4 regions of the Zhihengliuella alba genome follow, and region 3 is predicted to be linked to each of the others. Evidence: riboswitches for the same ligand, from Rfam matches in the RefSeq annotation. Region 3 holds a riboswitch; each other region holds the start of a gene.
The links. A riboswitch is a leader RNA that binds a small molecule or an ion and turns the genes downstream of it on or off. The one in region 3 is predicted to bind S-adenosylmethionine.
Positions count from the first base shown of each region.

Region 1: linked by a shared signal. The riboswitch ahead of ABD784_RS10325 (flavin reductase family protein) and the one ahead of ABD784_RS06560 (bifunctional o-acetylhomoserine/o-acetylserine sulfhydrylase) in region 3 are both predicted to bind S-adenosylmethionine.
Region 2: linked by a shared signal. The riboswitch ahead of ABD784_RS12525 (methylenetetrahydrofolate reductase) and the one ahead of ABD784_RS06560 (bifunctional o-acetylhomoserine/o-acetylserine sulfhydrylase) in region 3 are both predicted to bind S-adenosylmethionine.
Region 4: linked by a shared signal. The riboswitch ahead of ABD784_RS05450 (hypothetical protein) and the one ahead of ABD784_RS06560 (bifunctional o-acetylhomoserine/o-acetylserine sulfhydrylase) in region 3 are both predicted to bind S-adenosylmethionine.

Region 1 covers NZ_BAABCJ010000005.1:155,091-157,279, reverse strand. Annotated here, with positions in the region: gene ABD784_RS10335 (DUF1801 domain-containing protein) at 1-185, shown strand, start outside; gene ABD784_RS10330 (hypothetical protein) at 196-633, shown strand; gene ABD784_RS10325 (flavin reductase family protein) at 649-1,170, opposite strand; SAM riboswitch class IV at 1,222-1,340, opposite strand; gene ABD784_RS10320 (hypothetical protein) at 1,530-1,880, shown strand; gene rplI (50S ribosomal protein L9) at 1,957-2,189, opposite strand, start outside.
Region 2 covers NZ_BAABCJ010000006.1:197,262-199,450, forward strand. Annotated here, with positions in the region: gene ABD784_RS12520 (sirohydrochlorin chelatase) at 1-526, opposite strand, end outside; SAM riboswitch class I at 761-875, shown strand; gene ABD784_RS12525 (methylenetetrahydrofolate reductase) at 962-1,939, shown strand; gene metE (5-methyltetrahydropteroyltriglutamate--homocysteine S-methyltransferase) at 2,016-2,189, shown strand, end outside.
Region 3 covers NZ_BAABCJ010000002.1:167,894-170,082, forward strand. Annotated here, with positions in the region: gene ABD784_RS06560 (bifunctional o-acetylhomoserine/o-acetylserine sulfhydrylase) at 1-822, opposite strand, end outside; SAM riboswitch class IV at 939-1,056, opposite strand; gene ABD784_RS06565 (VOC family protein) at 1,222-1,869, shown strand; gene ABD784_RS06570 (hypothetical protein) at 1,996-2,189, shown strand, end outside.
Region 4 covers NZ_BAABCJ010000001.1:1,191,629-1,193,817, forward strand. Annotated here, with positions in the region: gene ABD784_RS05445 (siderophore-interacting protein) at 1-552, opposite strand, end outside; SAM riboswitch class IV at 709-847, shown strand; gene ABD784_RS05450 (hypothetical protein) at 860-1,363, shown strand; gene ABD784_RS05455 (acyl-CoA thioesterase) at 1,288-1,719, opposite strand; gene ABD784_RS05460 (App1 family protein) at 1,769-2,189, opposite strand, start outside.

The DNA of each region.
Region 1 (2,189 bases), on a different contig from region 3:
TCTCCCGCCTCGGCAAGCACCGCCGCGGGGTGTCCTGCCTCTACGTGAACAAGCTCGACGACGTCGACCTGGACGTGCTCCGGCAGCTGGTCCAGGAGGGCTACGAGCATGCGGGCGGCGGGCCGGACGGCCCGGCACCGGACCGCCGACCCGACGGCGGCGCCCGCGCCGACGCACGCGCCTAGGATGGACAGCATGTTCTCGCTCGGGCTCCTCGAAGCACTCATCGTCATCGCCGTCCTCGTCGGGATCGTCGGCGCGCTCTGGTACGTCTTCAGCCGGACGACCACCGGGCAGCTCAGCGAGGAAGAGCAGTACATCCAGCGGCTCAACGCCAAATGGGTCCAGCAGCGCGAGGAGCAGCGCCGGGAGGCCGAGCGCGTGCGCCACGAGACGCAGCAGCGGATGCCCACGGCCCAGCGCACCCCCACGGCTCCCGTGGACGACCCCACCGCCCAGGCCGGCGCGGGCGCCGTGCCCGCCACCCGTCCCGCGGGCCAGGCCGACTACGCCGCCGTGGTGAGCCTGGTGCAGCAGGGCAAGGTCGTCGAGGCGATCAGGAAGGTCCGCCGCGACACCGGCGTGGGGCTGGCGGACGCCAAGCGGCTGGTGGACGACATCCAGCACCGCTGAGGGCGGCCGCCCGCGTCAGGCGTAGGCGGGCGCGCCCAGCGTGGCGAAGTCCGAGTCGTGGAAGACGAGGGGCTGGTGGAGCCCCTCGTGGGCCGCGTGCCGGTGGACGCGGAGGATGACCACCGCGTGATCGCCCGCGTCGACCTCCTGGTCGATGCTGCAGTCCAGCCAGAGCGCCGCCTCGTGCAGGAAGAGGGCACCGGCGTCGCTCGACTCGAAGCGCACGCCGGCGAAACGGTCCCCGTCCCGCGCGGCGATCTGCCGGCACACGTCCCGGTGCGTCGCGCCCAGGACGGAGACACCGATGCGCTGCGCGGCGCGGATCCTCGGCCAGGTGCGCGAGCTCTTCTGCACGGCGAACAGGACCAGCGGCGGGTCCAGGGAGACGCCGACCGTGAAGGAGGAGGCGACGATCCCCTGCGGCTCTCCGTCGACGACGGCGCAGAGGGCCGCCAGGCCGGAGGGATGCCGCGCGAACGCCTGCCGCAGCGCGCCCGCGGAGAGATCGGTCGAGAGGTCGGATTCGGGTGCAGTCATGGCCACCGCCTGTGATCATGCGCCCATCCGGCCGGGAGGGGCCGGGCTGCGACGCGGTACTTGCCCACCGGCGTGTTCCGGAAGGCCGAATCATCACCTGGAGCACCCCACTACCGCAATGGGAGGGTTGCCGTTCAACGAGCCAGGGCTTGACGTTGAATCTCTTGATTCGCTCCCCACGCTACGTGCGGGGAAGGATCTGTGACAACGACGGACGCAACATTCCGCAAGCTGGCGACACACGGGACCGGGGCGCGCCGGGCACGGGGCCGCACAGGCGTACCGCCGACGAGGTCCGCGCGCTAGGGTGGCCGCACCGGAGCCGCCCGGCCCGGTGCGAGCGGGGAACTGGAGGCACCATGGCACGGATCCGGCTGTCGACGGCGCACGGACTCTTCGATCTGGCGGCCGGGCTCTGGCCGCTGGTCCACTACCGCAGCTTCGTGGCCGTCACCGGACCCAAGGCGGACCGCTGGCTCGTCCAGACGGTCGCGGGCTTCTCGGTCGCCGTCGGCTACGCCCTGCTGCGCTCGACGCCGAGCGATGAGGGACGCCGCACGGCCCGCCGCCTCGGCATCGGTTCCGCTCTGGCCTATGGGCTGGTGGACCTCTACTACGGGTCGACCGGGCGCATCCGCCGAATCTACCTGGCGGACGCGGCCGTGGAGGCCGGCTGGCTCCTCGCCTGGCTGGCGGCACGACGCCGTTAAAGCGACGAGGCCCCACCCCCGCGAAGGGATGGGGCCTCGTGGCGCTGAAGCACTCGAGCGGCTGCTGCCGCGCGGACTACTTCTTCTTGGCGGCCGGGACGACCTGCAGCGCGATGGTCGCCGAGACGTCCTCGTGCAGGCGCACGGTGGCCTCGAAGTTGCCGGTGGACTTGATGTGCTCCGGCAGTTCGACCTTGCGCTTGTCGATGGAGCCGAGGCCGGCGGCCTCGACGGCCTTCGCGATGTCGTCGACCTTGACGGTGCCGAACAGGCGACCGGACTCGCCGGTCTTCACCTGGACCTTCACCG
Region 2 (2,189 bases), on a different contig from region 3:
GCCCGGTCTCGGGGGCGGCGGGGACCAGGGCGGCGGGGACCAGGGCGGCGGGGACCAGGGCGGCCAGCCCCCGCGCCAGCCGGAGGGCGGCGGCGCCGGCGGCGATCGGGGGCAGCGCCCCGGTGCTGGGACGCTGCACGACCGCGTCGGCGATGTCGTGGACGGTGTGGACGCCGTCGCAGACGAGCATCGGCAGGACCACGGCGGTCTCCCCCGCGGGCAGCGCCGCCAGGACGTCGCCCAGCCGCGGCTGCTGCACGTCCACGTAGGCCTCGTGGACCCGCACCCGGACGGCGGAGCCCGCGAGCGCCTGGCGCAGCCGGTCCTCGACGCCGGCGCGGAGCCCGTCGATCATCCCGCGGCCCTCGGGGGAGTCGGTGCCGTGGGCGACCGCGACGACGTGCACGACGCCCCGGCCGTTCCCGCCGGACGCCGGGAGGCCAGCGTGGGGCGCCGGGGGCTCCCAGCGCGGGTCCTCCCGGGGCCCTCGGCTCGGAGCGGTCGGGTGCGGATCTCGATGCTGCATGGGTGCAACCTACCGAGCGATCCGGGCCCGGGCCGCACCCGGGTGGGGTCGGCGCGGGGCCGGGTCACGAACCGTCACACGGGCTCTTTGTGACGGCCGGAGTCCCCCTCGGCCCCGGTTCTCCGCGTCACAACTGCGATTCGAGCGTCATCGGCTTTCACATTCCCGACTGTGAAGCGCCCGGGGCGGCCGTGTTTGCCGGACCGGTGCGCCGGGCCCTTACATGGTGAGCACCACCCATCAAGAGCGGCCGAGAGATCTGGATCGACGACGCCGCAGCAACCATCCGCCTCCCCGGCATCCCGGCCGGACGACGACGGAACGGTGCTACCGCCAGAAGCGATGGAGACGCATCGACGCCACGCCCTCCGCCCGGCACCCCGGGCTGCGGTGCGGCGCCGTCGTTCCTCCTTCGCGTCAATGCGAGGAGACAGAATGAGCCTGAACCACACCGCAGCGCCGCCCCCGGCGCTGTCCTACGAGCTCTACCCGCCCCGCAACGCCGAGGCCCGCGCCCGGGCCGTGGACGTCGTCGCGGAGCTCGAGGCGAGCGGCCCCGACTACGTGTCCGTCACCTACAACGGCACGCCGGAGCGGCGCCGGGCCTCGATCGAGCTGATCGGCCACCTGATCGAGCACACCCGGCTGCGGCCGCTGGCCCATCTGACCTGCGTGGGCGAGACCCGCGACTCGCTGGACCGGCTGGTCAACCACCTGGTGGCGCTCGGCGTCCGCGGCGTCCTCGCCCTGCGCGGGGACCAGCCGGAGGGCACCGACCCGGACCACCCGGCCGCCTACGGCGAGCTGCCGTTCGCGCGCTACCTCGTGGAGCTGATCCGGGAGGTCGAGGACCGCAGGTCGGCCTCGCTCGGCGCCGGACGGCTCGCGATCGGCGTCGCCGCGTACCCGACGCGCCACCCGGAGTCCCCCTCCTTCCGGCACGACGTCGAGGTGCTGCTCGCCAAGGAGCGCGCCGGTGCGAACTTCGCGATCACGCAGATCTACTTCGACGCCGCCGACTACACCGGGCTGGTGGAGGCGGCGCGGACCGCGGGCGTCACCATCCCGATCGTCCCGGGCATCATGCCGGTCAACAACGAGCGACGGCTGCTGCGCCTCTGCGAGCTCTCCGGGCTGGCCCCGGACGAGGGCCTGCGCGCCCGCCTGGCCGACGCGGCCACGGACGCCGAGCGGCACCGCATCGGCGTCGACCACGCGGCCGGGCTGGCCCAGGCCGCGTTCGACGCCGGGGCGCCAGGGCTCCACCTCTACACCTTCAACGACGCCCGCGGGCCCCTGGACGTGGTCCGGGCCCTCGGCCTGACCGGCGCCGGCATCACCGACGCCCGCGACGGCGCCGACTACGGCGACGTGCACGCGCTCGTCGGCGCAGCCCGGCTCGCCAACGCCTGACCGCCGCCACCGAACCACCCACCGACCACCGACATCCCTTTCCCGCACCACCCTTTCCCGCACGAAGGAGCACGCCATGACCACGTTCCCCGCCGCCACCATCCTCGGCTACCCGCGCATCGGCCCGAACCGCGAGCTGAAGAAGGCCGTCGAGGCCTACTGGGCCGGCCGCATCGACGAGGCCGCCCTCGACGCGGCCTCGCACGAGCTGCAGGACCGCACCATCGACCGCCTCGTCGGCCTCGGCCTC
Region 3 (2,189 bases):
GGCCCCGAGTGCACCGCCGACGCCGAGGTCGCGGGCGAACACCAGGCCGTTGTAGGACTCGTCCGGGGTGTTGAAGCCGGGGAACCGCTCCGGGTCGGCGGCGTAGTCGAACGTGCCGCCGTCCACGATCACGCCGGCGATCGCCGTGCCGTGCCCGCCCAGGTACTTGGTGGCCGAGTGCACGACGACGTCGGCGCCCCACTCGAGCGGGCGGATCAGGTAGGGGGTGGCCAGGGTGTTGTCGACGATCAGCGGGACGCCGACCTCGTGGGCGATCGCCGAGATCTCCTCGATGTTGAGGACGTCCTGGCGCGGGTTGGACACCACTTCGCCGAAGAACGCCTTGGTGTTCGGGCGGACCGCGGCGCGCCAGGCGTCCAGGTCGTCCGGGTCGGCCACGAAGGTGACCTCGAGTCCGAACTTCTTCAGCGTGTGCTTGAGCAGGTTCTGCGTGCCGCCATAGAGCGTGGGGCTGGCGACGATGTGGTCACCGGCCTCGGCGACGTTGAGCAGGGCGTAGGTCGTGGCGGCCTGGCCCGAGGCGAGCAGCAGCGCGCCGACGCCGCCCTCGAGGTCGGCGATCCGCTGCTCCACGGCGTCCTGCGTCGGGTTGCCGATGCGCGTGTAGATCGGCTCCAGCTCGGCGAGCGCGAACCGCGCGGCGGCGCTCTCCGCGCTCGGGAAGACGAACGACGTCGTCTGGTAGATCGGCAGGGCCCGGGCGCCCGTCGTCGGATCCGGCGTCTGGCCCGCGTGGATCTGGCGGGTCTCGAAGGCCCATGCTGCGGACTGGGTGGACGGCGTGGTGTTCTGCTCTGACATGTTGTTCCCCTCTGTGTTCCGGGGTCCGCCCGCACTCCCGCTGTGCCGTGCCGACGCCGAGGGGGCGAAGGCCGCCGGACGGTAACGGTCCGGCGGGTACAGCAGATGGGAAGGCTTTCCCGCGCTTGCCCCGCATCGTTTTCGAGCGGAGCCGGGTCTTCACCCGGGGCACCCCACCGCGAGTGTGAGGGTTGCCGGCCAGCAAACCGGGGTTTCACGCTGGCACTCATGACCTTGGTCCCCAAGTTTCGACGAAGAGGAGCCGCCGTGCAAGCCCGGTCTCAACAGCCCGACACACAGCCCGGCGCGGCCTCGGGACAGCCTCCTGCCGCGGCGTCCGGCGGCAAGTAAGGGCAGCCTAATTTCGAGACGTCCATCACATAGTGCCATCATGAGGACATGATGAGGTTGGACCATGTTTCCTATGCTTGCGGCCCTGACGGCCTGACCGCCACGGCCGACCGGATCGCTCGAGAACTCGGCATCGAATCCGTCAAGGGAGGAGTCCATCCTCGCTTCGGAACCAGGAACGTCATCTTCCCGCTGCGCAACAACCAGTACCTCGAGGTCGTCGAGGTCCTGGCCCATCCGGCGAGCGACAAGGCACCGTTCGGCCAGGCCGTCCGGGCCCGCTCGGAGATGGGCGGCGGCTGGATGGGCTGGGTCGTCGCGGTGGACGACCTGGTCCCGTTCGAGGAGCGCCTCGGCCGCAGTCGGGTACCGGGGAACCGGAAGTTCCCGGACGGCCAGGAGCTGACCTGGCAGCAGATCGGCATCAAGGGCCTGATCGCCGATCCCCAGGTGCCCTACATGATCCAGTGGGACGAGGGCACCGAGAAGCTGCATCCCTCGCAGGCCGTGGAGCGCCCAGAGGGGCAGATCGCGCAGATCTGCATCGCCGGGTCGCGGGACCGCGTGCGGGACTGGCTCGGCCGCCCGGAGCAGTCGCCGCTGGGCGACGTCACGGTCGACTGGCAGGCGCCGAACGGCGCCCCGGGCATCCTGTCCGTGTCCTTCATGACGCCGCACGGCCTGGTCACGCTCTAGAGCCCGCGCCGGGGCTCATCCCCGGCGGGCTCGCACGGCGACCGGTCCGGCTCTGGCGCGGAGCGGCCGGCAGGACTAGATTCGCCGCAGAAGAAGGCGGCGGCAGACGCAGGGGGGCGTAGGCGCATGGGGACCACCGAATCGACTCGCAGAGGGCTCGGCACGACGGCGGTCGATGCCGTCGCTGCGGCGGCCGTCTCGCCGTCCGGGCGCGGCGGGCGGCGGGCTCCCCGGCGCTCCGCCCGGTCCGTCGGGAGCCGACTGCTCGGGCCGCTCCTGGCGGCCGCGGTGCTCTGCGGAGTGGGCGCGTGCGCGCCCCC
Region 4 (2,189 bases), on a different contig from region 3:
CGCCTGCAGCGGGACCTCGTCGGCGGCGTCGACGACCTCCACCCAGACCAGGCCGCGGGCATCCGCCGGCAGCGCGGCCAGCGTCGCCGAGATCGCCGGCAGCGCGGACTCGTCGCCGCCGATCAGGTGCCAGTCCGCGGCGGGGTCCGGGAGGTACATCCCGCCGGGTCCGGCGAAGCACACGACGTCGCCCGGCTGGGCGCGCTCGGCCCACGGCCCGGCGAGGCCCTGGTCGCCGTGGACGACGAAATCGATCTGCAGCGTCTGCGCGTCGTGGTCGACGTCGTGCACGGTGTAGGTGCGCCGGACCGGCATCCGCTCCGGCGGGAGGGCCTTGGCCAGCTCCTCGAGGTTGTACGGCGGGGTCAGCCCGAGCTCGGGATCGGCGAAGAGGAGCTTGACGTACTTGTCGGTGGCCTCCTTGTCCTGGAAGGCCGCGAAGCCCTCCCCGCCGAGCGTGAGCCGGACCATGTGGCCGCCGATCCGCTCGCTGCGCAGGACCTCCAGGACCACCTGGGGCTTGGGTCCGCGGGCTGGACGGGCGTCGGACATCGGTCACTCCTTCGTCGGCGGGCCCGGGGAACTCGACCGGGCCTCAGTTCTTAGGCTCTCCTAACTCGGAATGAATCGCAAACCGTCGCCGGCCCGGGATCGCTCCCGTGCCAGGGCTTGCCCGCGCGCCGAGCGGCCGCTGTAGGATGGGGGCAGCTTCACGAGATGCGGCCAACGACGGGCTCCGACCCGGCCGCGCACCAACCCCATGCTCACAGAGCGCCTCGCGGCGGTCTCACGGGTGGTTCGGATGACGAAGCGGCCCCGCGCAGACGCGCGCGGGCAAGAGCAACGAAAGGGAAACCCCGTGACCGTCGTCTTCGCCGACCGCGGCGCCGTGTGCGCGCACCCCGCCCCCGGCCACGCGCTCAGCACCACCCAGATCGTCTCCGTCCTCGAGGCCGACCGTCGAGAGTGGCTGCCCGCCACGGTGACGAGCGCCGACCGCCGGACGGGGAGGTTCACCGTGCAGCCGGCCTCCGGCGCCCCGTTCGAGGCGCACCACCACGACGCCGCCGCGGTGGCCCGGTTCCTGCCGCTCGGCCGGGGCTGCCTCTGGAACGCCGACCTCGGCGTCCTGATCGGCCCGGAGATCGCGGTCCGCGCGCGGGGGCTGCACCGGGAGATCGTCCGGCGGGCCCTGAGCCTGGCCGCGGCGCCCCTCGACGCATGCCACGCAGCACCCGGCGCAGCACTCGGCGCCGGGGTGGAGAAGTCCGGGCCGCCGCCGGAGGACTATCCGACGGCGGGCGGTCCCACGAAGGCCGCGAGCGCGGACCGGTGCTCCCCGGGCAGTCTCATCAGCCGCTGATCGGCGGTGGAGAAGAACGCCAGCGTGGTCAGCGCGCGCACGCAGACGGTCCCGTCCACGGCGTCACGGAACTCGTAGCTGACGTCGAAGCTGGCGGCCTTGGGACTGGAGATCCACACGTCCACCTCCGCCGGGACGTTGCGGTACTCCAGCGGCCGCGTGTAGCGCACGCGGTGCTCCACGACGAGGACCTGCGTCCCCTCGGGGACGTTGGCGAAGAGGTCCACCCGGGGCTGGCTGACGGGCCTGCCGGTCCCGCCCGGGACGCCGAAGGCCGCGATGCGGGCCTCCTCCATCATCCGGACGATGTTGACGTTGTTGATGTGCCCGTAGGCGTCCATGTCGGCCCAGCGCATCGGCACGCGGACCGGGACGCGGCCGCCGGCGGGCGGGGAGGCCGCCTCGCTACTCACCCTCGGCCTCCTCGAGGAGGCCGAGGTCGCGGAGCTGCTTGGCGATGGTGGCCCCGTCCGGCCCGTACACCCACGGGACCCCGGGGGTGGCGTGGACGGTGTGGAAGGAGCGGCCCCCGGCGAGCACGGCCTCCGACGGGGTGAGCTGGCGGATGACGATCGCGCGGACGTGGCCGGGGTGGCGGCTGGCGAACTCCGCGTAGATCTCCGGGTCGTGCTGGCCGTCGTCGCCGATGAGCAGCCATTTCACGTGCGGGAACTCGCGGGCCAGGCGGCGGAGCTCGTCCACCTTGTGCTGCAGGCCGGACCGGAACCACCGGCCCTCGGTGGGCCCCCAGTCGGTGAGCAGCAGCGGCCCGGTCGGGTAGAGGTTCCGGGTGAGGAACCGGGTGAGCGTCGCCGCCGCGTTCCAG